2 regions of the Sulfurovum sp. TSL1 genome follow, and region 1 is predicted to be linked to the other one. Evidence: riboswitches for the same ligand, from Rfam matches in the RefSeq annotation. Region 1 holds a riboswitch; the other holds the start of a gene.

What was found. A riboswitch is a leader RNA that binds a small molecule or an ion and turns the genes downstream of it on or off. The one in region 1 is predicted to bind cyclic di-GMP.
Region 2: linked by a shared signal. The riboswitch ahead of LDM98_RS11570 (hypothetical protein) and the one ahead of LDM98_RS07780 (bifunctional diguanylate cyclase/phosphodiesterase) in region 1 are both predicted to bind cyclic di-GMP.

What each region holds. Positions count from the first base shown of each region.
Region 1 covers NZ_BPFI01000001.1:1,577,700-1,593,522, forward strand. Annotated here, with positions in the region: gene LDM98_RS07720 (PTS transporter subunit EIIC) at 1-1,013, shown strand, start outside; gene LDM98_RS07725 (hypothetical protein) at 1,091-1,984, shown strand; gene LDM98_RS07730 (HAMP domain-containing sensor histidine kinase) at 1,997-3,049, opposite strand; gene LDM98_RS07735 (response regulator transcription factor) at 3,036-3,668, opposite strand; gene LDM98_RS07740 (PTS glucose transporter subunit IIA) at 3,811-4,281, opposite strand; gene nagA (N-acetylglucosamine-6-phosphate deacetylase) at 4,286-5,410, opposite strand; gene LDM98_RS07750 (long-chain-fatty-acid--CoA ligase) at 5,448-6,992, opposite strand; gene LDM98_RS07755 (hypothetical protein) at 6,994-7,155, opposite strand; gene nfo (deoxyribonuclease IV) at 7,196-8,089, opposite strand; gene LDM98_RS07765 (hypothetical protein) at 8,099-8,587, opposite strand; tRNA gene LDM98_RS07770 (tRNA-Glu) at 8,677-8,751, shown strand; tRNA gene LDM98_RS07775 (tRNA-Glu) at 8,782-8,856, shown strand; gene LDM98_RS07780 (bifunctional diguanylate cyclase/phosphodiesterase) at 8,929-10,842, opposite strand; cyclic di-GMP riboswitch class I at 10,880-10,980, opposite strand; tRNA gene LDM98_RS07785 (tRNA-Ala) at 11,163-11,238, opposite strand; gene LDM98_RS07790 (peptidylprolyl isomerase) at 11,302-11,583, opposite strand; gene dnaG (DNA primase) at 11,603-13,261, opposite strand; gene LDM98_RS07800 (lipopolysaccharide assembly protein LapB) at 13,372-14,415, shown strand; gene rnhA (ribonuclease HI) at 14,375-14,818, shown strand; gene rnc (ribonuclease III) at 14,828-15,499, shown strand; gene aroC (chorismate synthase) at 15,496-15,823, shown strand, end outside.
Region 2 covers NZ_BPFI01000004.1:83,033-98,855, forward strand. Annotated here, with positions in the region: gene LDM98_RS11545 (class II aldolase and adducin N-terminal domain-containing protein) at 23-598, opposite strand; gene rsmH (16S rRNA (cytosine(1402)-N(4))-methyltransferase RsmH) at 776-1,711, shown strand; gene LDM98_RS11555 (hypothetical protein) at 1,698-1,970, shown strand; gene LDM98_RS11560 (efflux RND transporter permease subunit) at 1,989-5,102, shown strand; gene LDM98_RS11565 (acyl-homoserine-lactone synthase) at 5,099-5,920, opposite strand; cyclic di-GMP riboswitch class I at 6,103-6,180, shown strand; gene LDM98_RS11570 (hypothetical protein) at 6,277-8,187, shown strand; gene LDM98_RS11575 (hypothetical protein) at 8,184-8,633, shown strand; gene LDM98_RS11580 (EAL domain-containing protein) at 8,630-10,519, shown strand; gene LDM98_RS11585 (polyprenyl synthetase family protein) at 10,636-11,532, shown strand; gene hemA (glutamyl-tRNA reductase) at 11,532-12,839, shown strand; gene proS (proline--tRNA ligase) at 12,836-14,356, shown strand; gene LDM98_RS11600 (FxsA family protein) at 14,358-14,780, shown strand; gene LDM98_RS11605 (thioredoxin domain-containing protein) at 14,725-15,558, shown strand; gene hemC (hydroxymethylbilane synthase) at 15,613-15,823, shown strand, end outside.

The DNA.
Region 1 (15,823 bases):
AATTTTTAGGCTTCTTTGGGGGGAAACGTTTTGTACCTATCGTTACTGCTGTTGCTGCCATAGGCGTCGGTGTGCTTGCCGGATACTTCTGGCACTTTGCGCAAAGCGGTATCGATGCATTTTCAAATACCATCATAGGATTGCATGAGACAGGGACCTTCATCTACGGCACACTCAACCGTCTGCTTATCCCTTTGGGACTGCACCATATACTCAATTCTGTGTTCTGGTTCCAGCTGGGGGAGTACACCTATCTCAAAGAGGGCGTGGAAGTGGTGGCCAATGGGGACCTCCATCGTTTTTTTGCCGGTGATAAAACTGCAGGGGTCTATATGTCTGGGTTTTATCTCATCATGATGTTCGGTCTGCCTGCCATGGCCTATGCCATCTACCTGAATACCCCGAAACGCCACCGTAAAAAAGTCGGAGCTATTTTGGCGGGTGTGGCCTTTACCTCATTTCTCACAGGGATCACAGAGCCTCTGGAGTTCCTCTTTTTGTTCGTGGCCCCTCCGCTCTTTGTTTTACATGCACTACTGACCGGTCTGGCACTGGCAACGGCACAGATGTTGGACATTCATGCAGGATTCGGGTTTTCGGCAGGCTTCATAGATTACGTGATCAACTATAAACTTGCTACAAACCCACTGCTTCTCCTCCCTTTGGGAGCAGTGTTCTCACTTCTCTATTTTGTCACTTCCTACTACACGATCAAACGCTTTAAACTCAATATCTTTGAAGAGATGATAGAAGAGCAAACAGTCGAATCGGATGAGGAGACGAAAGCATTTATTGCTGCTTTGGGAGGGGAAGAAAATATTATTCATACCGATGCATGTATCACCAGATTGCGTATGCAGGTACATGATAGCTCGTTGCTTAGTGATGATGCCCTGATACGTTTAGGTGCAAAAGGTGTCATTCGTCCGGATAGACGCAGTGTCCAAGTGGTATTGGGGACGAAAGCAGAGCGTGTCGCTGAGAAGATAAAAGCATTCTTACGAAGAAGGTAACGATTTGTTAAGATTGCATTAGCCATGTATTAACTTATACGCATTATACTTATAGAAAAAACCTTCAGGATATATCTATGCGTACAGTTGTCTTGTTCTTCTTCTTAGTACTACTGAGCGGCTGTTCTTTGAGCAGACTGTATGTTCCGGGGGAGATCAATAAAGTCACTGTGGTAGAGTATACGCCCTATATGAAACACCACCGTGCATACTTCACAAGAACCGAATTGGAAACGATCAAAGAGGATCAGAAATACCTCTATCTTTATGATAAAAAAAAGAAGCACCTTGGCATACTGCTGCATCGTAAAAACGAATATATACTCTACAATCTCAGCAAACCGGAACAAACTGCACTTACGCTGCACACCGATCCAAAGACAAGCTATAGCGATGTCCTTAAAAGTTTGAAGCGCCAGGGATTTGCGCCCGTGGATTCTTTATATGCTGTGGGGGTGATCGCATCTGTGGCTCCGAGAAGATACAAAGGGGTCAAAACACTTTTGGTTGAAGTTCAAGACTATTCACATCTCCAGGACCTCTACCAACAGGCCATTAAAAGATACAATGCCGATGGGGTCAAAAGTATTCAAACAAAGCTGCCAAAACAGCTGATCTATGCGTATTATAGACGCTATGAAAAACGGGCCCGCACACGCAAACAATTGGCACAGTTGCAGATCATCGCCCAAAAACTGCAGATCAAAACACGAGAGGAGATCTATACGTATTATTTACATGAGGCACCTCTTGATGCATTGTCTGCGTATCTTTCACAAAAGGAGACGAGAGGTTCACTCTCAGCCCGTCAATACACGCTATTAAAAAGAAGAAAAAAATTCTTACAAGAGGAAAAACTCTTCCATGAAGGATCGCTTGAAGATCTCATCGCTGCCTACAAGATCAACAAAGACCCAAAATACAAAAAACGTATCCTGTCACTCATCAAGGAGAAACAGAAAAATCAATAGGTTCACTGCCAACTATTTGGTAAAGAGCACATTGTAAAGATTCAATTCGATCTTTGTCCCTTTATTTTTCTTACTGTGTATCTTGATAGGTACGGTTAACTCATCACACAGTTTTTTCACAATGTGCAATCCTATCCCTATACCTCTGTCCTGTTCTTTATAATATCTATCAAACACTTTGGAAGGATGTTTGATACCCTTTCCTGTGTCCTGTATCGTTAAACTGCTCCCTTGCAATACAATATTTACCTCCCCATTGGCACTGTTATATTTACCGGCATTGCTTAAAAGGTTGTCCAAAATACGGGTAAACGCATCTTTGTTTGTCTCTAAGACCGTTTTATCTATAGTCATCTTATATTGCACATCAGGGTAGAGTACTTCAAAGTAATGTACCCGGTCCTGTACCAGCTCTTTCAGTGAAAATCTTTCTGATTGTGCCGGAACCCCCTTGAGAAAAATACGCAGATTATCCTGTAAGGAGAGGATACTTTGGATGTTGTTTTCAAGTCTCCGTATTTTTTGATTGTCCCCTATCTCTCTTTTAAAAATTTTTAAGTTGATAAGCATAGAACTGATAGGTGTATTGAAGTCATGAAGAATATCTTTGACGAACTCTTCATTGATGCGAAGTGCTCTTTGCAGTGGCATCAGTGAATAGATAGAGAAAAGAAGAGAAACAAATGCAGCGAAGACAGAGTAGAACAAAAACTTTCCATACAGTTTATTGGCCAACTTTTCCACCCTTAGTATATAATTTTCTTTTGAGTACATGACTTTCATCAAATACTTTTCCGATGTCGGCACCTTGAAATAGCTATAAAAACCACCATCCTGATACAGAATGTTTTCTTCTTTGTTTTCATCCTTGTCCACAAAGTCTGTGGTGAGTCCTGCACACTGTAAGGAAAAGGCACACAGTTTCATCTCTATATGGATTTTATCTTCTATCTCTACCTTTTTAATTTGATATTCATTCCAAAAATTAATCGCCAGCAATACCTCTAAAAGTATCAGGAATATCAAAAAACTTTTGAAAAATGATTCACGCTCATACCTTTTCAATCATATACCCCTTCCCACGTATATTTTTGATCTCTATGCCTAATTTATTCTTTAATTTTGCAAGATTTACACGTAGCGCGTTGGCGGTAGGCTGTTCTAAAAAATCCATCAGTCTGTAACTCTCTACAATTTTATTTTGTGATGTCATCAATGCATGAAAAATATTTTGCTGTACCTCGCCAAGACCTATGGTTTGTCCTGCTTTTTGCAGTACTCTTGTCACCGGATTATACGTAATATCATTCAGAGAAAGCAGTTCATCCTCTTGTTGGTATTTTCGTTTAATGCGTATCAGCAGTTCTTCGGGGTCAAAAGGTTTTTTGATATAGTCTTCCGCTCCTATAGCAAAACCTTTGGAGATGGAGTTGATGTCAGTAAGTGCAGTGATATAAATCGCAGGTGTTTCATCTCCAGCATCTTTGAGTGCTGAGAGCACATCAAACCCATCGACCTCGGGTACATTCACATCTAAAATGTACAGGTCATACTTGTGGGTAAACGTAAGGTCAAATACTTCGGGTCCGCGATGTGCCACATCTATATGATACCCTTCCAGTTCCAGGAACTCTTTCAGGCTATCGCATAAAATCTGGTCATCTTCAAGTAATAGTATTCTCATAATATTAGAGTATACAACCAGTAATATTAATTAAATATTATATAAAACTATTTCTTTTTTTTAGGCATTTTGAGCACAATGAGAAATGCAACCAAAATCAAACCGTAGATCACATAATAATAGATATTGTCATTCATTGGCATTAGTTCACCTCCATAATGATATCTTGGCTTTTTACGATATTCAATCGTTTATCGATACTTTTCACATCACTCTCCTCAGAAATGATCACCGGCGTGATGATATCTTTGGCATGCTCACGAATGTAGGACAGGTCAACACGGATAATAGGATCTCCTGCTTTCACCTCGTCTCCTTCGTTGGCAAGGCGTTCAAAACCTTTGCCTTCAAGTGCCACAGTCTCCAAACCGATGTGTACCATGACCTCTAGATCTTTTGTACTTTTAATGCTATAGGCATGGTTCGTAGAAAATATTTTTGTGATCTTCCCGTCTATGGGAGCACTGAACACATCTGACATAGGGATGATCGCTACACCGTCACCTACAAGTTTTTGTGAAAAGACATCATCCTGCACACTTTCAAGTGCTACGACCTGTCCATCAACAGGTGACTTTATCTCTCTTATTTTACGTTTTAAAAATCCGAACATCTCTCTACCTTCTATACTTTACTTCACCGTTCACTAGGGTTGATATGATACTGAAATTTTCATCAAAGATGACTATATCTGCATCATAGCCTTCCCGTAATTCACCTTTAGGTATCCCCATTTTTCTCGCAGGACTCTTTGTCACCGCATTGATGATCTCGACAAGGTCCATAGAGGTATGTTCCTTCATATTTGACAATGCTTCATTCATCTTCAGTACAGAACCCGCAAGCGTACCGTCTTCAAGTACCGCCTTGCCTTCACTGACCTCAACACGCTGTCCACCCAGATCATAGATGCCGCATTTCATACAACCTGCCCGCATCGCATCGGTAATAAGAATAAGCTTCTCCTTTTTGATCTTCTGTACCAGTTCAAGTGTCGACGGGTGGGTATGTACCAGGTCGGCGATCATGTCACAGGTCACATCCGAGTCAAGTACGGCACCTACGATGCCGGGTTTTCTATGATGATAAGGGTTCATGGCATTAAAGAGATGGGTGGCATGAGAGATACCCCAGGCAAAACTCTCCCGGCTCTCTTCATAACTTGCATCAGAATGCCCGATACTGAGGATAATATGAGGATACTCATTTGTCAACTGCTTTACAAAATGCTCACTACCCTCTATTTCAGGTGCCAGTGTGATCATTTTTACTTCGTTCATATAGTTTTCTATCAGTGCCATGTTCGGTGGTTGAACATAGGCTTTGTCTTGTGCACCATGTTTCTCTGCATTGATAAAGGGACCTTCAAGATGAATGCCAATCAGCTTCGCACCGCTGACCCTATCGCCATGCAGCTGTATGTTTTGTAAAGCCTTGTCAATAGCCCTACTTGACATTGTCATGGTCGTGGCCAAAAACGAAGTGGTCCCTGTTTGAAGCAGGGTCGAAGAGATCGTTTCCAAGGCATCCGGTGTAGCATCCATCACATCTGCGCCACCGCTTCCATGTATATGCAGATCGATAAAGCCTGCACTGATGTAAGCACCCTTGGCATCGATCGTTTCAATACCTGTAAGATCTGCTTCTTCTACGATATTGACGATCTTATGATCAAACAAAAGTACCTTATCTTCGACGATCTTGTCATCATGCAATATCTTTCCATTGAGGATGGCTTTCATTATGTTCTTTTACCTCACCTTATTTTTTGTACAGTGATCACACATCACTTGCTAGACACTCTTTGAGTGCTCTTTTCAGTACTTTACCCGTGGCATTTTTAGGGAGTGCCTGAATCAGATGGATCTGTCTGGGTATTTTATAATTTGCCAGGTGTTCTCTCATATATTTTTTTAACCCCTCTTCATCAAGCTTCTCTACACCCTCTTCAAGTTCTATATAGACGACAGGGACTTCACCATGCTTCTCATCAAGCATGCCGATCACTGCCGATGCACCTACTCCCTCAAACCTGTCTATGACCTCTTCTACCTCACGGGGATAGATATTGATGCCTTTTGAAATAATGAGATCTTTTTTTCTATCTACGATAAACAGAAACCCTTCCTCATCCATATATCCTACGTCACCCGTAAGCAGCCACCCGTTAATGATGGTCTCATCGGTCGCGGTAGGACGGTTCAAATACCCCTGCATCACATTATCACCTTTGACAATGATATCTCCGACAGTTCCATGATGCACCTCATTCAACTCTTGATCCACGATCTTTATCTCATACCCATAGAGTGCCGTACCTACGGATCCCGCTTTTTGTTTTTTTAACGTATTCATACTGACAGCAGGGCTTGCTTCGCTCAGTCCGTACCCTTCCAGCAGCGCTGCCCGTTTAAATTTCTTTGCCATCGCATCCAGTGTTTTAGGCTGCAGCGCTGCTGCCCCTGATATAAATGCACGTACATGGTTAAACCACATAAAATACCATGGAAGTTTCGCTTTGGCTAAAGCATTATAGACATCGGGAATACCAAAAAAGAGTGTCACCCGTTTTAACAGCGTCTGTTTAAAGATGTTGGAAAAAGGCTGTATCGATTTGATGATCACGATACTCATGCCTACATACAGAGGAAGCATCACAGCGATGGAAAATGTGAAAGAGTGGAACATGGGAAGAAATACGATCCCCCTGTCTCTGGGTGTCACATCAATGTGCCTCATCCCGGAACTTCCGTTTGAAAAGAGGTTCTTATGGCTTAACATCGCCCCTTTGGGTTTTCCTGTTGTACCTGAAGTATAAATGATCACTGCTGTATCTTCCAAGGCAGTATCTGTATGGGCTACAGACAGGTCTGTTTTTAATGCTTCATCAAAAGTGTAGTGTTGTTCTCCCCGGACACGCTTCTCCCCTTCCCAAACCAGTAACCTACATACGTGACCTGCTTTAGAGCTGTTGACAACTTTCTCGTGGAGTGCAGATGCTACAAGAACCGATGCCCCGCTGTCTTCTAAAATATACGTCAGTTCCTCTTCTTTCAAAAAGGTGTTGATCGGTACGACAACCGCCCCTAGTTTTGAAGCGGCAAAGATCGTATAGATGAACTCCGGAGAGTTACGTAAAAAAAATGCGATCTTGTCACCCTTTTTTACCCCTTTGTGCGCAAAAAAAGCAGCCAACTTGTCTGCAGCTGTTAAAATATCGCTATAGGTGATTTTCTCTTTATCCACAAAGAGTGCAACTTTCTTGCCCCGTTTTCTTGCCTGAAAGGTGATCAGTTCATAAAAGTTGCTAAACTTGTAATCCATCTTAATACTCGTAAGATATACCCATCGAGGTTAAGAATGCACCACCTTCGGAAAACCCATCAACATTTGCAAGTACCGGGTTCATTGACTGCTCGGGGAACGTATACCCGACTGCCATCACCACCGGACCTGTGATCACACCTAGTGCCAAACCTTTCAGCATTTCCCCATCCTTTTTTCTGCCTCTTACAAACATGATATATTTATGCTTCGACCAACCCGTAAAGTGCAGTGATCTCCTGCGCCCAGATCGATTCATCGATCGTCTCCAGGACAAGGGGTATGTCATCCATACGCGGGTCATTCATAATGAATTTAAAAGCATCCCATCCGATCTCTCCCTGACCTAACGAGTCATGCCTGTCCACTCTTGAACCCAACTTCGGTTTGGAATCATTGATATGCATACCCATAAGATACTCTCTTCCTACGACTTTATCAAAACTGCTCCATGTTTCATCATAGGTCTCTCTCGTACGGATATCATATCCTGCTGTGAACATATGACAGGTATCGATACAAACGCCTACCCGGCTTTTATTCTCTACCTTATCTATGATGTGTGCCAAATGTTCAAACTTATACCCAAGATTGGATCCCTGTCCTGCGGTATTTTCTATGACCAGTTTGACATTGGAATCTTTTGTCGCTTCTATGGCTCTATTTAAGGATTCTGCTATCACATCAAGACACTGCAGCTCTGCGTGCATGAGCTTGTCATGGTATTCAGGGTCTTTTTTAGGGATCTTAGTCAAATGCGATCCCGGGTGGAAATTAAGCCTGTCAAGCCCCAGGATACGGCAACGTTCCAACTCATCAATAAAGGCATCTCTTGATTTTTCGAGTTTGTCTGCTTCAGGATGTCCCAGATTGATAAGGTAAGAGTCATGCGGTAAAATGTGTTTAGGCAAGATACCAGAAGCCTCAAGATTTTGATGAAATGCATCTATCGTTTTTGTCTCTAAGGATTTTGCAACCCATTGTCTTTGGTTTTTCGTAAAAAGTGCAAAGGCTTTCGCTCCTATGGCCATTGCATTGAGTGGTGCATTATCTACACCTCCGCTTGCACTTACATGTGCACCGACATATTTTGTCATCGTTGTACCTTAATATTGTTTTTTCACTTGTATAAGTATAGAATTGATTGTATCACGGAAAATAATCTGCTTGTTTAAAACACTATAATCGATGTTGTATTTATCTTCTTTTACGATCTTCTGTGTAAACCCGTCACCCTTTTTTTCTAATCCGGTACCGTTCAACAGAGGTCTACCTCTAAATATATTGTCCAGTATATCATCCGGGTACATAGCACTGAGCACTTCTTTGTTAAAGGCACGTTTCCCCATACATTCCAACAGACTCATACATACTGAAGTCCCGGATATCTCCAGAGACATGAGTGGATGCCCACTGCTGTAGATCTCGATTTTCAACGCCTCTTCATTCTCATAGATGAACCCCATATCTGCATACTTAAAGGTAGGGGTTTTAAATATGATGTAGGCAGAATTTTGTTGTACATACTCTTTAGATGCACAGCCACTCAAAAGAAAAGCCGTAATAAAAATCCAAACGGTTCTTTTAAAATCCATATTTTTTTCCTTATTTTAGATAAATTATATCCTATCTTAAGAGATTTTTAAGCGCCCTATCTATATAATGCCATCCACAAGTTACAGATGGCCCCATCGTCTAGCGGTTAGGATCCATGGTTTTCATCCATGTTACCGGAGTTCGAGTCTCCGTGGGGTCACCATTTTTAACTTGTAATCTATCAACATTATGTGGCCCCATCGTCTAGCGGTTAGGATCCATGGTTTTCATCCATGTTACCGGAGTTCGAGTCTCCGTGGGGTCACCATCCATTTAATTAACCCTATACTGTTCTATTGTATACAAAATCCCATTGAATAAACATCAGGTAAGCCTTAACCTATATCATAGCGATGAAATCATCAACACTACTCAAAGTTTTCCTATGGATTGCCTCCAGGAAGAGTCTTTCAAATGCCTCATCAATCACTGGTCCTGAGAAATAATACCCCTGTAAAATATCGCATTTTTGATCTACAAGAAACTTGCGCTGTTCTTCATTCTCAATCCCCTCGGCAACGATCTTCAACTTGAGGTTTTTAGCGATGGTAAAGATCGTTTCAACAAAACATTTGTCTTCACCCTCTTCAAGATGATGCAATTCAGAGATAAACGACTTGTCGATCTTGATCTCATTGATAGGTAACTGTCGAAGATAACTTAAAGAGGAGTACCCTGTTCCAAAGTCATCCATTGAAAAACGAATACCGTAATTTTGAAGGATCTTCATGTTTTTGATCAGTTTTGTGATATCTTCTGCAACGGAAGTCTCTGTGATCTCAAAGACGATCTTTGAGCGTTGTTCTTTGCTAAGATAGGTGTCACAAAGATGTTTCACATCATTGATAAAATGATAATGAAAAAGCTGTCTCATGCTGACGTTAATAGACATCTGTTGCAACAAAATACCCTTTTCTTCCCATTCTTTCAATGTGAGAAATGCCTCTTTTAATATATAAAATCCCAACTCTATAATGAACCCCGTTTTTTCCGAGATCGGTATAAATTCAGTCGGAGTGACCTCTCCCAATGTTTCGTTATCCCAACGGGAAAGGACTTCACAACCGATAATTTCATTCTCCGCATTGTACTGTGGCTGGTAGGTCAATGTTATTTCATTGTTTTGAAGCGAGAAATGCAATAAACGTTCTATCTCAAGTTTCCATTCGACATGCTTTGCAAGTGTCTCATTGAAGAAGATAATGCCGTTTCTTCCCTTCCCTTTGGCCTCATACATGGCGATGTCCGCTTCTTTGATAAAATTACCGGCTTCCATCTTCGGGTCACTGATAATACTCACACCGATACTCGCACTGATATATAAATAATGCTCTTCTATATGGTAACTTTCTCTGATCAATGCCAGTAACTCCTCTGCAAACTGAGAGGCATGATGAAGACACTCCTGCTCAGTTGCGAAGGAAGTACTCAGAACACAAAACTCATCTCCGCCAAGACGGGATACAAAATTGTGGTGCTGTTTACTCAAAGCGCGCATACGGTCTGCTGCCTGACAAAGCAGCATATCTCCGATATCATGGCCCAAAGTATCATTAATGGTCTTAAAATGATCAAGATCGATCAATAACAGATAAATATGTTGATGATCGTGTTTTTGGCTTTTCATAGCGTCATTCAAAAGTTCGATAAAATAGCGTCTGTTCCCGAGTGTCGTCAAAGCATCATGATAAGCCTGGAATTGACTTTTAATGAGATAATTAAAGGTATTGTGCGCGGCATAGAGCAAAACACCGCCTAAAACGATCGTAAAAAAAGCCAATAGATAGCTGTAAAACTCACCTACCAGGATAAAATAGATGGTCAAAGGCAGCATCAGTGTGACCAGAGTAAACAGAGCGAGCTTTTTTTGTGAAGCCAAAATGGTTGCCGAAACAACTGTAACGCCCAATTGTGTTGCTATGGCTACATAATGTAATTCTATATCATTGCGTGATGTATAGATCAGAAACATGATCGTCCAAACAGAGAAATAACTGAATAGAAAGTATCTCAGCTGCCCAAGCCATTGTTCTTTTTGCTGCATGTTAAGATCATGCTCTAAGAAACTCCTATGTAATCTATATCCCCAATATGAGAGTACCAATACAAAAGAAAACCATAAAAGTTCAGGAAGAAACGAATAAGAGTAGAGCCACCCCATATACAGATACCCCATGCCGGTACCGACAAACAGTGCGATCACCACAAGTATCTGTTTGTGCATAAAATCATAAAAGTGCATATTGTCGAGCATGGCATACCTTGAAATAGTTCTTAAGTTGTTCTACTGATTGTGTGACCTGGCGATCTTTTCATTCGCTATATGACATAATAGCATTCAAGACCCATGGCTTTCTGACCCCATCTCACGACAGGTGTAGCATGTTTACAAAAGTATCATGTATTATAAATCATTTACATTAATTTAATATGACAATTCTAAACATAATGCATTATATTTACTTATGCTGTTTTTAGTGTATCAAAAAGGTTACACCGAATCCATATACGTATGATCTATTTTAGCATATTTATAGATGTTCGGAAAGTGCAGTTGGATGATTCCATGAAGTTTGGTGGAGCATAACGGGATCGAACCGATGACCTCTTCGCTGCCAGCGAAGCGCTCTCCCAGCTGAGCTAATGCCCCAAAGATGTGAACATAGGATTCTAGCACAAGATAGGTATATTTTACCTATCTTGTGCAGAGTTTTTACGCACGTTCTGTTATTTCAAGCAGATGGTACCCAAATTGTGTTTTCACAGGACCGTGTACTTTACCCACCTCATCGTTAAAAACGACTCTGTCGAACTCCGGTACCATTTGTCCCTGGCCAAATCTTCCAAGATCTCCGCCTCTTGCACCTGAAGGGCAAGTGGAATTCTGCTTTGCTGCATCTTCAAAGGTGATCTCCCCTGCATTTATCTTCTCTTTGAGGCTCTTACAGAGTGCTTCGTCATTGACCAATATGTGTCTTGCTGATGCTGTTGCCATTTTCTTTCCTTCTCAACGATTAATGAAGTGAGTCATACGCTACTAGCTCACCTTTTTTCAGTCTTGGAAGTATATCCAGTTTTATCTTTTTAAGCAAAAATGTTTTCTTCTCTGCCGCTATCGCTGTATCTCTTGGTATACTCTGCAATTTATTTCTATAGTGTATCGTAAGTATGTTGATTAGGGCACTATTGAGCTCCTTTTCATCCATTGCTTTGATACTCTCATTTATACTTAAACCTACCAGCCCGGGGTGCTCGTCTTCCCCATTGATCAATGCTGTAAAAAGTGCGGTGTACTCCCCCAACATGGTCGTATCCATCACGCTAAGTACATTATCTATAAGGTTAGGATTTTCGATGAGTGTTTTTAAAATACTTAAATATCCTATATCATCTCTTTTTTGTGTAAAACTTTCTCTTGCCCTGGCTACATTGGCCTCTTTACCAAAAAGAGAAGGGGCTACACCCACCAATGTCGCTGCCATGGGAATATACGCATCTTTGATGATCTGGCTGAGTGTCTCCAAATACTGTTTCAGGGCGCCGAAGGCGGCTTCTTTGGCTCGAGGGTCATTGAGATTATACATAGATACGATCATCTCCAGCACAAAAGGGATCAACGGTTTGGCATTGCGAAGCAATTTCGCTACGCTCTCACTCTGCCCTTTGGCTATGAGGTCTGCAGGATCCTGTCCGTCAGGGAAAAGTACTACACCGCCATCAAAACCTGCCACTGACAACATCTGGGCCGCTTTCAGTGCTGCGGCTATACCCGCCTTGTCACCGTCGTACGCCAGGATCACTTTTGGATCTCCTTTGCGCAGCAGAGGCAAATGCTCCGGCGTCAATGCGGTTCCCATCCCGGCGACCGCTTCTTTAAAGCCTGCCTGATGGAACATCACTACATCTAAATACCCTTCACATACAATGATCTTTTTGTTCTTATAGATGCTCTCTTTTGCCAAATGATACCCATAAAGGAGTCTCGACTTATTGAAGAGTTTTGTTTGAGGAGAGTTGATGTACTTTGCAGGATGGTTCGTAATGGTCCTGCCGCCAAACCCGACCAAAGAACCGCTGGTAGAATAGATAGGAAAAGTGATCCTCTCCACCAAACGTGCATAATAACCGCTGCCGTTTTCATTTTGGGCGATGATCCCTGCTTCTGCTGCCTTGGGCAAAGGAAGCAGAGTCCTTTGCAGAAACTGCATCACTTCACCTCCGCTTGGCACATATCCTATCTCAAACGTTTCAATGGAATTTTGGGATATGCCTCTGTCAAGCAGATACTTCATCGCTGTTTCATTGTGATGAAGGTTTTTCACATACCAATGACCTACGGCTTCAAGTACACGTTTTGCATCAGAGTAGTCCGAGCTTCCTTTGCTGTAGGTCAATGAAAAGTTATGCATGGAAGCAAGTTTTTCTATCGCTTCAGGATAGGAGAGTTTTTCCAGCTCCATCACGAATTTAATGCTGTCTCCCCCTACGCCACAACCAAAACAGTGATAGATCTGTTTACTCGGGCTGACAACAAAAGAAGGGGTTTTTTCTCCATGAAAAGGACAGTTGGCTTTGTAGTTCGCTCCGGCTTTACGCAGCTCTATGAAGCTACCTATCACATCTACAATGTCAATACTGTTTTTTAAAGATTCTATCGAGGCATTATCTATCATTCTAAAATTATATCTAATTAGATATAATTTAAGGACGTAAACAGAGTAAAGCGCCTGTAACTGGTTATTTTAACCTTTCCCCCATTGCTTTGTTTCTCTTAAGGATTATTTTGGAACATATATTACCTGCGTATAATGACCCTCTTTTCAGTATTATGCTTATTGTTGTGATCTCTCTCATCATCGCACTCGTTACCTATGGATGGGGGCTGCATAAACAGCAAAAAGAGGAAGGGAACCTGCTCAAGTTCCTAGAAAAATTTGACACTGCCGAGTGTGCTTTGGAAACCGCGGACATGCCTTTTGAGCCTCATATGCTTAAACCGCTTACCCTACTGGCAAAAGCATTTGAAAATGCCGGAGAGTATCACAAGGCTATCAGTATTTATCTGTTCCTGATTAAAAACATTACCCATGATTCAGGGAAAATAGAACTGATGGAACGTCTGGGCAGTACCTATCTTCATGCAGGGTTTCTGGAACGATCCCAATCCATTTACACAGAAGTTCTACGCAAGAAACCCCGTAATGTTCAAGCCCTTTATGAATTGGGGATCGTCTATGAGATTATGCAAAAATACGATAAAGCCAAAGAGGTCTTAGGCCCTCTGACAATGCTAGGAGAAGAGACAACATCACTTGAAAAATTTCTGGATCTTTCAGAACTCCTTGTCAATAAGACCTTAGCCATACCGGAAAAAGTGGAAAGACTCAAACAGCTCTTAAAAGAGGCCCCGAGCCTCTACAGGCACATCATCAAAGCACTTTTATTCCTTGATACCAAAAGTGCCTGGGAGAGCATTGATCCCGAACGCATCAAAGAGCTTCTTGACGTCCTTTGGTTCTTACCGAATTCACAACTCGATTTAGATATAATCACATCAAATAAACAGCTGCAAACACTTTACTATGCGAAAGGTTATCTGCAAAAACCTGCAAAAGAAAGTGGTATTTTCAGTGTAGATATGTTAGCTACTGCAAGAGAAAATGGCTTTGAAGAGGGAGACCTGGTCTTCTCCTATCTCTGTCAAAAATGTAAACAGAGTTTCCCTGTCTCTTTCAAGCGCTGTCCGAATTGTATGGCGATAAATTCTGTTAAAGTTGAGGAAAAAATTGCAAAATCAAGCCCGAAAACAGATTACTCTTTACTCTGATGGTTCCAGCCTGGGAAATCCAGGCCCCGGCGGCTATGCGGGTATTTTGGAATTCAAGGGAGTCCGTAAAGAGTACTTTGGCGGAGATGCGCATACCACCAACAACCGTATGGAACTTCAGGCTGTGATAGAGGGGCTGAAGCTTCTGAAAGAGCCTTGTGATGTAGAGATCATCTCTGACAGCTCTTATGTGGTCAAAGCCATCAATGAATGGCTGGACGGATGGGTGCGCAAGAACTTTGCCAAAGTGAAGAATGTAGACCTATGGAAAGAGTATCTTGAAATATCAAGCCCTCACACTATATGCGGCACTTGGGTCAGAGGGCATAATGGCCATCCTGAAAATGAACGTTGTGACGAACTGGCCCGTAATGAAGCAGAAAGAATAAAATTAACACTATAGGAGAAATCTATGAATGATTACAGTCAACTGGAAGAACGACTGAACTATACATTTAAAAATAAGCAATTGATTATTGAGGCTCTGACCCATAAGAGTTACAAAAAGCCTTACAATAATGAGCGGCTTGAATTTTTGGGAGATGCCGTACTCGACCTCATTGTAGGAGAGTACCTTTTCTCCAAATTCCCCAATTCGAATGAAGGTGTACTTTCAAAGATCCGTGCTTCACTGGTCAACGAAAGCGGTTTCACACTTTTGGCCAGAAGACTCGATCTGGGTTCCTATATCTACCTTTCACTGGCAGAAGAGAACAACAACGGTCGCAACAAACCTTCCTTGCTTTCCAATGCCTTTGAAGCGATCATCGGTGCGATTTACCTTGAAGCCGGTTTAGCTACGGCCAAAGAGATATCGATCAAACTCCTGGAAGAGAGTCATCCAAAAATCGACCTTGACTCTCTCTCAAAAGATTACAAAACAGCGTTACAGGAGCTCACACAGGCAACCCACGGCGTGACACCGAACTATACGCTTTTGGACTCTTCGGGACCAGACCATAAAAAAGAGTTCGTGATCGCAGTCACCCTCGATGACAAGACCATTGCGACAGCCAAAGGTAAAAGTAAAAAAGAAGCACAGCAAAAAGCAGCCGAACTGGCATTAAAGGAACTAAAAGCATGAACACCTTTGGAAAAAAACTGACCCTTACCACGTTTGGTGAATCCCACGGTAAAGCACTCGGCTGCATACTGGATGGGGTACCTGCCGGACTGAAAATAGATGAAGCTTTTATACAAAGTGAACTTGACAGACGAAAACCCGGTAAATCAAAACTGGAAACAGGACGTAAAGAGGCGGACAAAGTGGAGATCCTTTCTGGGACATTTGAAGGCGTGAGTACAGGTACGCCTATCGCTATGATCATCTTCAACACCAATCAAAAATCCAAAGATTACGAAAATGTGAAAGATCTCTTTCGTCCCGGGCATGCGGATTTTACCTACT
Region 2 (15,823 bases), on a different contig from region 1:
CAACAAGAATAAGGAGGATGCTTTACAGAATGGCTGATAAAGCCAACAATCTGCAAGAGTTTTCCAAAATAGAAATCTTCTTTGCCATCTCCGTGATATCCCTGTCGTAGGAGATCAGACCAAAACCTTTGATAAGAAGTAGGTGCGTGTCATGTTTTTGGAAAAATTTTGGGATCTCGTAGGGTGCACGCTCCATCCAGTCATCTATGTTCTTTGGGTCATAGACGATGATCTCACCCAGGACTTTTTGTCCAAAGTAGTCTTGCGGAGAGACTTTGCCATGCTTGAGTGAGTAGGCTGTCGCATAAGGGGGCATCGTATAACAGACATATTTTGCATTGGGAATGGTTTTATAGATATGTTCGTGTATATGGACATCAGGATTTGCCATACTCCAACGATAGTCTCTCTTTTGACAATCAAGTTTGACCAGTGAATCTTCGGTGAGCTCATCTAAGATCGTATCTTTAGAGTTGATGATAAATCCACTGCTGCTTACTCTTGCGGAGATGGAGCCATGATAGACACCAAAGAAGTTTTTGTTAAACAGAGAGAGTGAAACATGTTTAATGTCTTCAATGAGATGCTTATCTACCATTTGGATAACCTTTAGTTAGGAATATTTCGGTATTATATCATTAAAATAGTTGAACCCTCTGAATCAACCAGGTGCGTATAATGGGTTCGTACAGGTAAGGCTGGATAGAAGATTTTCCGGTCCGACGCAGCTAAGACAAAGTCAGCCAATCAAACTATGATGCATTGAAGGAAACATATGGAAACACCTCATATACCTGTACTTTTAGATGAAGTATTGGAAAGTTTCAAGGATGTCGAAGAAGGCTATTTTGTTGACTGTACGCTTGGTTATGCAGGGCATAGTTCTGAAATACTGGCCAGATATCAACATTTGAAACATATAGGCATAGACAGAGATGATGAGGCTTTGGCTTTTTCCAAAAAACGCCTGGCACCCTATGAAGGTCGCAGTACACTTTACAAGGGTACGTTTGCAACCGTGTTCCCTACATTGCAAGAAAATCCGATAGTCGCAGTGTTGGCTGATTTCGGTGTCTCCTCTTTACAGCTGGACAAAGAGGAGAGAGGTTTTTCTTTTACCTCGGAAACACTGGATATGCGAATGGATGCATCCTCCCCGCTCTCAGCGTATGAAGTGGTGAACACCTACCCTAAAGAAAAACTCGAATATATCTTTGATGCATATGGCGAGATCCGTTCATTTAAAAAATTGGCATCTGCTGTGGTAGAGGCAAGGGCACAAGCGCCTATCAATTCCGCTAAAGAGTTGAGTGAGATCGCGAAAACGGTTATCCCTGCGGGAGGAAAGATACACCCTGCAACTTTGATGTTCCAGGCGATCCGTATAGAGGTCAACAATGAACTGGGTGAAATAGAGGGATTACTGGATGCTTTGGAACAAAAGCATGTGAAAGGGGAAGTGGTCTCTCTCATCTCTTTTCACTCCTTGGAAGACCGTCTGGTGAAGAACCGTTTTAAAAAATGGGCACAACAGTGTATCTGTGATCCTCAGGCAATGCGCTGTACCTGCGGTAAAAACCACGCTCTGGGTAAAGCATTCTCTTCCAAGCCTGTAACCGCAAGCAAAGCGGAACTCAAAGTGAATCCTCGAAGCCGGTCTGCAAAACTGAGAAGTTTCAGATTTAAAAAAGACAGTAATGATGGTAAGTAAAAAGAAAAAACTGAAGCCTAACGGTATTACTTTCGGTATGGCCATGGTCATATTGATGTCCATAGCCATTGTACTGATCTTGACAAGTATTAAGATCTACTTGAGCAATCAGATCTACTATGAAAGTAAGGTTGTGAACAAAATGGTACGTGAAGTTTCCGTACTGAAGGCAGAAAATGTGATGCTTGAACAGAGTGTAGAGGCATTGAAGTTCAAGAACAGGGTCACAGATACCATCTTTGTCATACAGGACAATTAGCAATGAGATTAACACACTATGATACGTAGTTTTATTCGTTTCGCAGTAGATAAACCTATTATCAACCATATTTTGATGGTTTTCATGTTGCTGCTCTCTGTTTTTGCCTATCAGAACATTGCCAAAGAGATCTTTCCTCCTTCTACCCTTGATCAGATATCGGTTCAAGGCGGATATGTCGGTACAAGTGCGGACGTGTTGGACAAAATGGTTGTCACCAGTATAGAAGATGAACTTAAAAGTCTTCCTGAGATAGATACCCTTTACACCAGTATACAAAATGGCAGTTTCAGTATCAATGCTGATATTAAACCCGGCAGTGATACGCAGTTGGTCCTTTCGGATGTGAAAGATATTATCTCAAAAACAAGACGTGACCTGCCTGCAGATATGGATGAACCGATCGCACGTATCGTGGTACACGAGTATCCGCTTCTGCTTGTTGCAGTTTCAGGTGATGTAGAGAAAAAAGCACTGATCGACGCGGCAGATGCGCTTAAAAGTAAACTGGCACTGATCCATGACCTTAGCAGCATCGAGATACGCGGTGACACGGATGAAGAAGTGGTCATTACCTTGGACCAAAAAAAGCTGGATGCGTATGGACTGGATAAAGCCGGAGTCTATACAGCCATTTCAAGTATATCGAGTATTTTCCCTGCGGGAACACTCGACGGTCAGGGTGACCATCTTTATATCTCTACGATCAATGGTGAAAAAAGTGCCGAAGCATTAGGAGAAACACTCCTGAGCGTAGGCGGAAAAAGTTTCCGTCTGGAGGATGTGGCCAAAGTCTATTACGGCTTGGGTGACCCTACGCAGATATCGCACTATAACGGTAAGCAGAATATCTCTTTGAACATCAACAAAAGTAAAGAGGGGAATGCCATTGCCCTGAGTAAAGAGATACGTAAAATACTTGTCGACTTTAATAAGAAGTATGAAGATGTCAGATTTGAAGCCTATACGGATACTTCTATCTGGGTCAAGAACCGTTTGAACCTCGTCTCTTCCAATATTTTGTTCGGGCTCATCCTGGTCTTTATGGCACTCTTTCTGTCTGTCAACATGCGGATCGCATGGGTGGTGGGTATCGGGATACCGGCCAGTTTTATCATTACCCTGATCATCATGGATATGATAGGCTACAGTTTGAATATGCTGACACTGCTTGGCGCACTCATTGCCCTAGGTATGCTGGTGGATGAAGCCATCGTTGTAGCGGAAAATATCTATAGGCATATGGAGATGGGAAAGACACCGAGCGATGCTGCTATAGAAGGTGCACTGGAGATGTTCCCAGCAGTACTTACGGCAACACTGACAACGGTCTTTGCATTTTTGCCACTCTTGATCATGAGCGGTAAAATGGGAATGTTCATGCAGGTTTTACCTGTGATGATATCGGTATTGCTCATCTCCTCTTTGTTCGAGGCATTTTACTTTCTGCCGCTGCACTCCAAAGAGTTCTTTGCGATGGGTACCTTTAAAAAAGAGAAACATGACGAAAGCTTTTGGAAAGGCTGGGTGAAATGGTATCAAGGGTTTTTGGGAAAACTGTTAGAACATAAGAAGTGGTCTCTTCTCATTATATTGATCCTGATCGTTTTGGGCACTTTGGGCATGGTAAAGATCACCAAGTTTCAGCTTTTTCCTGAGTTTGATGCACAGCAGGTCTACCTGAACGGAAAAGTAAACATCAACAATGATCTGCAGGATACGGAAGTCTATGTCACACAGATAGAAGAGGCACTGCTGGAGATACTGGATAAAAACGAGATGGATTCAGTCACTTCGGTGATAGGGTTTAAGTTCAACAAAGACCAAAGTTTTGAGTTGGGCGAGAACCTTTTCCAGATCTTTATCAATCTGCACGAAAAAGCACCTGAAAACTTTTTTGACAGATACATCAATCCGATATTTTCTTTGGAATATGACGGCAGTGATATGATCAGAGAGAGACTCTCTCAAGAGATCGCCAAAGAGATACAAGAACGTATTGTTCCCAAATTTAAAGCACAGGAGCTTCATCAGGAAAAACTCTATGAAGAGTTTAATGTCTATGTGCAACAGGCGGGTATCGTAAGTAATGATATAGAGATCGGTTTTGAACATCCCAATAGAGACAAAATGTTGGCTGCCATGAAAAGAGTAGAAGTAAAACTTGAGAGTATCAACGGAGTAGAAGATATCGCTGACAACGCCAATGAGGGCGAGCGTGAACTCAAACTGCGTGTCAATGAATACGGACAACAGCTGGGGTTTAGTGAAGGGTATGTGATCTCTGTACTGAAGGGTGCATTTTTGAAGGCTGAGTATGCAAAGATGTTCAACAAAGAGGGCTTGGTCAGAGTGAAGATAGAAGATGTCTATAAAGAGAATGCATCCGCTATCAGAAACTTTAAACTGACAACCCCGGATGGAAAACAAGTGGTACGGCTTTGGGATATCTGTGATTTTACCTATCAAAAAAGCTTTGTCAAGATATTTAAAGAGGATGGTGAAAAAGTACGTTCACTCTATGCAAGGGTGGAAAAGAAGGTCATTACACCGGTTGAGGTCATGCAGCAGTTAAAACCACTTTTGGATGAGATACAAAAAGAAGGGATCAAGATCATTATTAAGGGTGAAGAGAAGGAGAATGCAAAGTTGAAAAAAGAGCTTGGACAGGCACTGATGATCGCTCTATTCCTGATCTTTATCACTTTGGTCTGGATGTTCAACTCTTTGGTCTTGCCATTGATCATACTGACAACGATTCCGCTTTCTCTTTTTGGTGCGTTGGTCGGAACAAAACTCATGGGTATACATATGACGATGCCGGGTATGATGGGAGTCATAGGACTTGCCGGTGTGGTGGTTAATGATGGATTGATTATGCTTGACTTCATCAAAGGGAGTAAAGATTATGCCCAGATACAGGACAAAGCAGGGATGAGACTTCGTCCTATTTTACTGACTTCTGTGACCACCGTATTGGGCCTATCCTCTTTGATGTTCTTTGCTTCTGGACAGGCGCTCATCCTTCAACCTATGGCTATAAGTCTTGGTTTTGGTATTGCTTGGGCAACGGTCTTAAATCTCTATTATGTACCGTTGATGTATGCGGTTATTTATAGAGTGAAAAACTAAGCTATAGGTTCGGCTTTCTTTTCTTCTAGTAAAAGTGATAAGTCGACATCATCTCCATATGCTTGAAAGAGGCGGCAAATTTTATCGAGGTGAATGTTTGAACGTTCCAGATAGGGGTTGTTGTCTATAAATTCCCAAAACTTTTCAGGATTATTACAGAGGTCTTTGAGATAATGGCGAGTAAGTCTTCCCATTGTTTTTTCCGTATTCTTTAAAAGTTCATTTCTTTCTATGGCAAAAGGTGTTCTGATCCCATAATAGTCTACGGGGTCACCTATCTGTTGAAATCGTACGCCTTGTCTTCTCAGAATACGATCTAATGAAGGTTCCATGATAGAGAAAATCGTAGAATAATGATAGAGGAAAAAGTTTATCCTGGTTGACACCATAAGAAGCATAGCTAAATGTGTTCTCAGCTCTATCGCCGAAAAGTCCTTGTGTTCGAGGAGAGTATTAGATAAGGCTAAACGTGAAACTTCACAGATGGGTAACTTTTCACTCAAGTGCTCGATACCTTCTACATTTCCATCTTTTTGCATAGGCATGCTTTGAACAGGTGTCTCTGCATTGATAAAAAAGACCCTCACTGTACCGACATATTTTTTTCTAGTATTATCTCGTAAGAGATAGAGGAATGATTGTTCATCATCATGGCTAAAAAGATACCCCTTCTCTTCTAAAAACTCAGGTGACATTGAGTACTTGTGCGAAAAAACTTCTGCTCTTACTTGTTTGATAGCTTGAAAATCTTGTACATCGGTTGCGAGTACTAAAGTGTATTCTTCAGTTAAAAGTTTGAAGATCTGTTCTGAGGTCATTGAGACTCTTTCTTTGTAGAAATTAATAAATTTAAGATGGGTAATTCTAATCTACATTCTATTAAATGAAGTTGACATCAATCAGTTGCTTTTTGTAAGAGATTAAATATTTAGAATTCCCAGAATTAAAGTTTGTTAATGATACAATAAGGATTATTGGACGGTCATAAAAAGATATTTTGTATTGTCAAATCTAAACTTATCGTGAGGTAAGGGCGGAAAGTTATGGTTCTTTGATAGAAGATTGCCAAACTACCAATAAATGTATTTCTATGATACGTTTTTTCCTTCACTTTAGTTGTAGTACCTATTTCATGTTGAGTGAGATAGATTGAATTAAACTTTAGGATGAATAAATGAAAATGGTTTTAACCAGTTTTAAACTCTTACTCTTTGTGCTTATCACAAATACCCTCCATGCAAATGATGTTCAAAAGCTTCTGAATGATTTTAATCAGAAAAATGATTTAAGTCAAAAAACAATTGATGAGAATAAAGGGCATTTGGTACTTTTTACCAGAGAAAAACTGGAAAAAATGCATGCTAAAACACTGAAAGATGTATTTAAGACGACACCGGTAGTTTATTATCATGAAAATAGATATGGGTTACCTGATCCTTTGACTTCAGGAGCATTTGAACCTTACCGTAGTAATTTTATCCGTCTTTATGTGGATGGCGTAGAAATAACCCAAGGATGGATGGGAAGTGGTTTGATGCTTTATGGGGATGTGAATATAGATTTTGTTGATCATATAGAGTTTTATTATATGACACCCTCTTTTGAAACCAGTGTAGAGCCTGCATATCTTACGGTTTTTCTCTATTCTAAAGATCCCAAACGAGACAGTGGTGGAAAATTGGATCTTATAGGGGGAAGTAGAGGGTACAATTCTCAAAGTATCAATTATGGCGAGCAAAAAGAAGATTTTTCATATATGATCAACTTCTCTCATACGGATGAAAAAAGAGAGACCATAGATAATGGGACTTCTACCCCTCTTAAGAGAGATTTTGAACGTACACAACTTTTTTCTTATGTTAAAACAGAAGATCAAATTCTTCATTTACAGGTCATGAAAAAAAATACAGACAGTCTTGCGGGCATGAGTTGGGATGCTACACCTTTAGTCTCACAAATTGACTATCTGAATTTACATTTGGATTACGGAATTGATTTAAGTGAGCATTGGCGTACACAGCTTGCCTATGATTGGCTCAAAACTGATATGCTGCAAGAGGATGAGTATAGGGGCACCCCTTTTACCCAATATTACGGGGAATTAGCTTGGACAGATGCTTTGGGCTCAAATATTTTTGATGGTGAGTACAAAAACAGTACTTATACAGCTGAACTAACGTATAAAGAAACGATAGAAGACCACCGTATCACAGCGGGAGTAAAAGGAAGATACAAGAAGCTTGACTCTTTTGAAAGAGATGGACAAGATGCGCTTGTCACTCCTTTTACTACAGAGACGATCGCTACTATTTTTTTCCAGGATCAATATGCATTAAGTGCTCAACAATTGTTAACTCTTGGCATATCTTATAATCACATATCACGAAATGGAGACGTAGAAGATGACTCTCTCTTGCAACTGCGTTTAGGATACCTTTATGCCAATGATCATTGGAGTTATAAAACATATCTTTATCGTACCCAGTTTGCGTTAGAACCTCTTACACGTTATTTAGATTATACAAATTCTAAGGATGTGGCACTGCAGACTACAATAGGTGTGACTCAAGAGCTTGCATATAGTGATCAAAATTATCGTCTAAGATTGATGTTGCTTTTAATGCAGGATGAGGATGGTCTTTTAGAAAATAACATAGCAGGAGCAGAAGGAAATACAAAATATTTCTTTACCGTTTTCAATTATGATTATAATTTTGATATAAATAATAAAGTAAATTTACAACTTTATTATGCAGACTATAAAGACATTTTTGATTTAGATAAGCTTGAAGACGTAAGTGGATATCTTAGTTTTACAAATAGCTATGAAAATTTTGACTTTTACAATGGTGTAGTATGGCATTTAAACAACCTTGATTGGACAAATTATTTTGATCTAACAAGCTCCATTTCTTGGAATTTCAATGAAGACCTGACGTTGACATTAAAGGGACAAAATCTCTTAGATAAAGCTAAAAAAACAAATCTGTTTAGGACAGATCCTGCAACTGGCAGTATCTTAAGTCCTTTGAAAATTTCTCCTATAGATCAACGTATCACTATTGAGTTGGAATATTTGTTTTGAAAAAAATTCTCTTACTTCTCATTCTTGGCTATGGGCAACTTTTTGCGCTAGATAGTGAGAGTACACTTAAAATGTATCATGGTATTTTTACTGCATTGTCTTCAAAAATACCCATCACTGTATATATAAAGGATAAAGAGTACAGAGATGTATTTATCCATTCTAAAAAAATTGTATTATCTAATACAGTTCAGGGATCAGATATTGCTTTAGTGACAGATGAGAGAACGTTAAAGGATATTTTGTATACTAAAAATAGAAACTTTGCTAAAAAACCGATTATTTTTGTAACAAATTATCATTTTTTAAAGATGTCCGAGAAAATCGTTGGGGCATTTTATTGGCGGAAAGGACGCTCACAGTTGTTATTCATTAAGAATAGATTGAGACAATATAATATTACTTTACCTAAAGAGTATCAAAATTTTATGATTGATGAATTATGAGAAAACAGTATTTTGATAAATTTATTTTTTTCTTGATGGCTCTACTCATCATATTTGCTGTATTTTTACAGATCACAACAGTTCAAAGTACAGAGAAACTTAAAAAAGAAGAGATAGATAAAGCAGAACAATACGCATCCAAAATCGCTAAACTTATACTACGACAAACAGACAGTAATATAGAACCAATACTTACAAATAATCCTAAATTTAGAGATTATCTCAACGAATCCCTTCAAGCCTTTTTAACCAAACAGTATCAATATATCTTTGTACTGAAAAAAGATGTAAAAGGAAATTACCGTTTTTTACTCGATGGATCAGAAGAAGAACCTGAAGAGTATAAGACGATTTTTTTCCCTAAAAGTGAACTGTATGACAAGGTATATACAACGCAGAATATGCAAATTATTGAGCAGCATGAAGGGGTTGAACAGATTTGGTTGTCACTGGTTTACCCTATTGTGAGTGAAAATGAAACGCAAGCACTTTTAGTTTTGGACCTTTCAAAATCTTATGGCGAACATCTCAATAAATTTAACTCTCCACTGATGACCGTTGTATGGATGATGCAGATTTTTTTACTTCTCAGTATGTTTTTACTGGTTTTCCTGGCATATAGATATTATAAAATTCGTAAAGAGCTTATTATAGATGATTTGACCTCTGTCTATAAAAAGCAATACCTGCAAGAGTTTTTTGAAAAAAATCGATTGGATGACTACAATGTAATGTTGCTAGACATAGATGAATTTAAAAGGGTCAATCAAAAATTTGGTTATCAATTTGGTGATATTATTCTTACAGAGTTTACAAAAACACTTTTATCTACCTTGTCCCCTGGTGCAATACTTGTACGTACAGGAGGAGCAGAGTTTCTGGTTGTCTCCCCAAAATCAGAGGCTACAGTAGAAAAACAAGCACAAAAAACATTTGATAAGTTAAAAGAAAAAAAATATCTTATAGGTAATGACATACAGTATTTGACCGTTTCAATGAGTGCCATGAGTATTCCAGAAAAAAGTACGTCTGTGCAAAACATTGAAAGGTTGTTGGACGAAAAACTTTTAGAAGTAAAAAGTAACGGTAAAAATGCTTTGGCAATCTTATCCAAAGAAGAACTTAGTGGTATAAATTATAGCAATGTAGATTATATAAAAGAAGCTTTAGAAGAAGAACGATTAATATGTCTTTACCAGCCTATCTATGAAACACAGACAAAAAAAATTAAGAAATATGAAGCTTTAGTGAGACTTATTGATAAAGAGGACCCAAAAAAGCTCATTATACCTTTACATTTTATGAAATTGGTAAAAGGGACAAGTCAATATATCAAAATGAGTAAGTTGGTTTTCCGAGACGTATTTCAAACCTTGAAGAGATATGAGGATGTGGAAATAAGTGTGAATGTAGATCTAGATGATTTAGACAATGCAGATATGATGAACCTTATTACACATAATTTATATGAACATAGAACTATAGCAAATAGGTTGACTTTCGAAATTTTGGAAGATCATGAGGTGAAAGATCATGGAAAAGTTATGTTTCATTTACAACAGTTAAAGGCATTTGGTTCGAAAATAGCACTGGATGATTTTGGAAGTGGATATGCAAGTTATAGTTATTTGATAAAGTTGAATATAGATATTTTAAAAATTGATGGAAGTATTATCAAAGAATTAGAACATAGACCCGATCATGCTAAAACTGTCATTAGCTCCATTCGGGGATTAGCTGAATCTTTTCAATATGATCTGGTTGCCGAATTTGTTGCAGATGAATATATCTACAACATCATCAAAGACCTGGGTATTCAATATGCTCAAGGATATTATTTAGGAGAACCAAAACCTATTGAATGGTATATGGATAAAAACCACTAAGAGTTTACACTTATTAAAACTATTTTGCTATAATTATTGACTTTTTATAATACTAAAATAGGATACAACCGTGAGTAGCATCTATTGTTACTCACTGTACATAAGGACCGGTATACGTGCTAAGTGCTGTTGAGAGAAAAATAGAACAATTTATAGCTGACCTGAATGATAAAGAGATAAGTGGACTTTATGCTCAACTGCCTGATGGTAAAAGACTGCGTGCAAAGCTCATTTTGAAAATTGCGGGTAATAGTCTTTCTGTGGTGAAGACAGCTGCTGTCGTTGAGATGATACATGCTGCAAGTCTTTTACACGATGATGTGATAGATGATGCCTATACCAGACGTTCAAAACCTTCTCTCAATGCACTCTATGGCAATAAAACAGCCATCATGTTGGGTGATGTCCTTTACTCCAAAGGTTTCTTGGAGTTAAACAACATCAGTCCGGATGTGGCCAAGATGGTCTCCAATGCTGTTGTACAACTCAGTCTTGGAGAACTGAAAGATGTTTCACTTTCCAAAACATTTAACTTGGACAAAGATGTTTATATTGATATGATCTACCAGAAAACGGCTTCTCTGATGGAAGCCAGTGCGGGTGCTGCCGCTTTGTTGGCCGGTAAGTCCAAAGAAGCCTATATGACCTACGGTAGAAACCTGGGTATAGCCTTTCAAATGATAGATGATCTGCTTGATATCACATCAGACAGTGCCACCTTGGGTAAACCCGCATTGCATGATTTTGAAGAGGGTAAGACCACACTGCCATATATCTATCTGTATGAACTGCTGGAGAGTGATGAAAAAGAGAAACTCAGAGCACTGCATGCAAAAAAGCTCTCTGCAGACGAACAGCATTGGATCAAAATGAAAATGCAGGAACACCGGGTGATACAAAAAAGTTATCAGGAAGCCAAAACACTGATAGAAGAAGCGATCACACTGATGAATGAGAAAGGTGAAGATGCACTCTCAAATATCGCTATGCAGATGATAGAAAGGGATTTTTAATGTATTACCAAGTGATGAGTTTTTCTCATAAGAACTGTGATCAGGGTATGCGAGAAAAGTTGGCATTTGCCAATGATGAAGAAAAAATTGCAATGCTCAATCAATTGGTCGAATTTGAGTTTATCCATGAAGCATTTATCGTGTCTACCTGTAACCGTGTTGAGATCGTATTGGCAACACGTGACAATTTTTCAAGTTATCACACGATCCTGGGACTGATGAGTCAAAAGAGTGAATTGAACTTTTATGAGATCAAATCCTCAGGTGTACGTTATGATGATGAAGAGGCAGTACAGCATATTTTTTCTGTGGTCTCTTCACTGGACTCTTTGGTCATAGGTGAATCTCAGATCACAGGACAGGTGAAAGAGGCATTTATGCTCTCGCATCAAAATGGTACGGCCGGGCGCAAACTCAATCGTATCATCTCTTATGCAGTGAAGTGTGCGGCAGAAGTACGCAATGCAACGAATATTTCCCACAACCCTATTTCGATCGCATCAGTTGCTGTGGCACAGGCACACAAAATTCTGGGTGACAGTATGGCTGGTACGACAGCTATGGTAGTCGGTGCCGGTGAAATGGGTGTATTGGCCACGAAACATCTACTGAGAGCAGGTTGTGATGTGGTGATGCTGGGAAGAGACCAGGAGAAGATCGAAGCGCTGGCAGAGACCCTGGGTGAAAATGTCAAAGCAGCCACTATGGAAAAACTTCCAAAGTATCTGAACCGTTACCGTCTGCTTTTTACCGCCACTTCAGCCAGAGAACCGATCATTACGCAGGACCTTATAGAGAATGATACTTTACCAAGACTCTGGTTTGACATGGCAATTCCCAGAGATATCGAAGATATGGCGTTGGAGAAATTGCAACTGTTCCGTATCGATGACCTTCGTACCATCTCTCAAGACAATCATGCATTACGTGAAGAACAGGCAGTAAGAGCAGCTGAGATCGTAGAGAGATATAAAGAAGAGTTTTATGCATGGCTCAGAGCACTTTCTATTGAACCGGTGATCAAAGAGATGAGAGAACAGGTGAATGATGCCATAGATGCTGAAATGAAAAGGGCCCTAAAAAAAGGTTTTGTACCGGCAGAAGCCGAAGCAAATATGCGTAAAATGGCAGAGCAGATGTTCAAACGTTTCTTACATGAACCCACACAGAACCTGAGACACTCTTCAACAGAGAAGAAAAATGCGAACTGCATAGAATCGATCAAAAAAATGTTCAATATAGATACCGACAACATTGATCTTAAACAGTATAAAAACGACCATCATACAAAAGGATACAACGCGTGAGATTTTCAAGATTATTAATCCCTACAACCAAAGAGACACCCAATGACGCAACACTGGCGAGTCATATCTATCTTATCAGAGGCGGGTTTATACAGTCAGTAGGGGGAAGCGGACTTTACAATTTTCTGCCCTTAGGCAAAAAGATACTGGATAAAGTACATGCCGTGGTGAAAGAAGAGTTAGATAAAGCAGGGTGTCAAGAGGTGAGTCTCTCTTTTGTGACACCTGCGGCACTTTGGGAAGAGAGCGGCCGTTTAGAGAAGTATGGTAAAGAGCTCTTACGTTTCAAAGACCGTAAGGAGAATGACTTCATTTTAGGACCGACCCATGAAGAGATGATGGTGAACCTGGTGAGACAGACAGTGAAAAGTTATAAGCAGCTTCCTTTGAATGTCTATCAGATCAACCTCAAGTTCCGTGATGAGATACGACCACGATTCGGTCTGATGCGCGGACGTGAATTTTTAATGAAAGATGCCTATAGTTTTCATACCTCTACAGAAGATATGCAAAGAGAGTTTGCCTTGATGGAAGAGACCTATAAGAAAATATTCACACGTCTTGGGCTGGAGTTCAGGGTTGTAGATGCGGACTCCGGTGCGATCGGTGGATCTGGAAGTAAAGAGTTTATGGTACTGGCTGATTCCGGTGAAGATACGATCGTGGTATGTAACGACTGTGACTACGGTGCCAACATAGAAGCTGCTGTAGCAAAACCGAAAGTCTATGATGCTTCAACAGAGATCAAAATTATCGCAATGAAAGCACTCTATGATGAAGGTGTCAGTAAAGTCGTTCATTTTGCTCTACCTGCATCTGTAGAACTTCAGGATGTGAAAGCATGCAATGCAGTCAATGCCAACGATCTTGTAGAGTATGAAGAGACAGCAGCGATAGAAACACTGGTTGTGGACGCTGCATTGGAAGGGGTTGATGACCTTACGGCAGCAGAGAAATGTTATGCTGATATCTCCGCGGTGCAAGAGGGTGATGCTTGTGCCTGTTGTGGTGGGTCATTGCGTTATACCAAAGGTATCGAAGCAGGGCACATCTTCCAACTGGGTACACGATATTCTGAACCCTTAGCGGCAAACTTCTTAGATGAGAACGGAAAGTCGCAGCCTATGGTCATGGGAACCTATGGTATCGGTGTGAGTCGTCTGCTTGCGGCCATCATCGAGCAGAACCATGATGAAAAAGGGTGTATCTGGACGAAAGAGTCTGCACCGTTCGATCTGCAGATCATCGTCTCCAATATCAAAGATGAAGAACAGGTCGCTTTGGGTGAGCAACTCTATGAAGCGATGTTGGCCAAAGGTGTGGATGTACTGCTTGATGACAGAAAAGACAGATTCGGTGCGAAGATAAAAGATTATGAACTTATCGGTGTACCTCATGCAGTGATCATAGGAAAGAAACTGGCAGAGGATACAGTAGAGTTTATGACCAGAGACGGTATGGTCAAAGAGGAAGTCTCTGTAGATTACATAGTCGATTTTCTGGCTGAAAGATTTTAATATGATATTTCTGATCATTCCTTTTGCTCTCATCGAATTGTACCTTTCGCTAAAGACCGGAGAGACTATAGGTTTTTTTTGGTCAGTGGTATGGATCGTACTTAGTTTTGCTCTGGGCATGATGCTTTTACAAAAATCTTCACAAACGATGATGGGCAATATGCAGTCAATGAGACAGGGAAAACTTGACTTGAGAAGATTTCAAAATGCAAGTATGTCCTACTTCATCGCTGCGATCCTACTCATTATTCCGGGAGTATTCAGTGACCTTTTGGGTGTCATTGCATTTTTTTATTCACTTTATTTACAATTTATTGCTAAAATAACCCCCGAAGGAACAACACATTTTACAAAACAAGGAGATGATGATGTCATTGATGTCGAAATTATTGATGAGCACAGTCGTAGCGACCGTGACTCTTAGTGCAAATGCACAGCCAGATAACAAATTATTAGTTAAATATGTGAAGAGATCTGTGGTGAAAAATCCACAGGTGAAAGTTAACGGTGTAACCGTACTTGAGTCTAAAACAGATAAGAGATTACCTGGATGGACGATCTTGTTAACGACGATGGATCTGGAGTATCAGAAAAAAGAGATACATGCACCTGAAATGATGTTTGTGAAGGATGGACTCATCACAGGGCACTTAGTGAATCTAAAAACCGGAAATGATTACAGAGATGAGATCAAACCTAGTGTCCCTCAGAGCTATTATGATGATGCCCACCTGCTGTTTGGTAACAAGGATGCAGAGCATAAGATACTGATCTTCTCTGATCCTCAATGTCCGTTCTGTCAAGAAATAGTACCGGAGATATTTAAAGTATCTAAAGAGAACCCTGCAAAAATTGCAGTCTATTATTATCACCTGCCGTTACTTCGTATCCATCCTGTTTCAGATGTACTGACACGTGTGATGCATGTGGCACAACATGAAGGTAGAACAGATGTGGTTGAAAAGATCTATTCACTTAAGATTGACCCGAGAGAGACAGATATGACGAAGATACTAGCTGCAGTAAAAAGCCATACCGGTTACAGTGTCACAGCAGCACAGGTAGATGCTGAAGAGGTGAAAGCAGCCATGCAGGCAGATGAAATGGCCTCAAGTAAAATGATGGTCACAGGTACTCCTACTATCTATATAGATGGTGAGTGGGATAAAATGCGTAACGGGTATAAAACGCTCATAAAATAATGGAATTGGCGCTGCATGAGACTTTGTCTTATGCAGGGATAGACAAGGGTAACAGTGGAAAAATTAATTATAGCGACAAGAGCAAGTGCTCTTGCACTTTGGCAGGCATATCACATTAAAGAGAGGATCGAAACTTCCTTTCCGGAGATCACCGTAGAACTGAATGAAATTACCTCAAAAGGTGACAAGATACTGGACAAACCGCTTGCACTCATAGGGGGCAAGGGACACTTCACCAAAGAGCTTGAAGATGAGATGCTTGAAG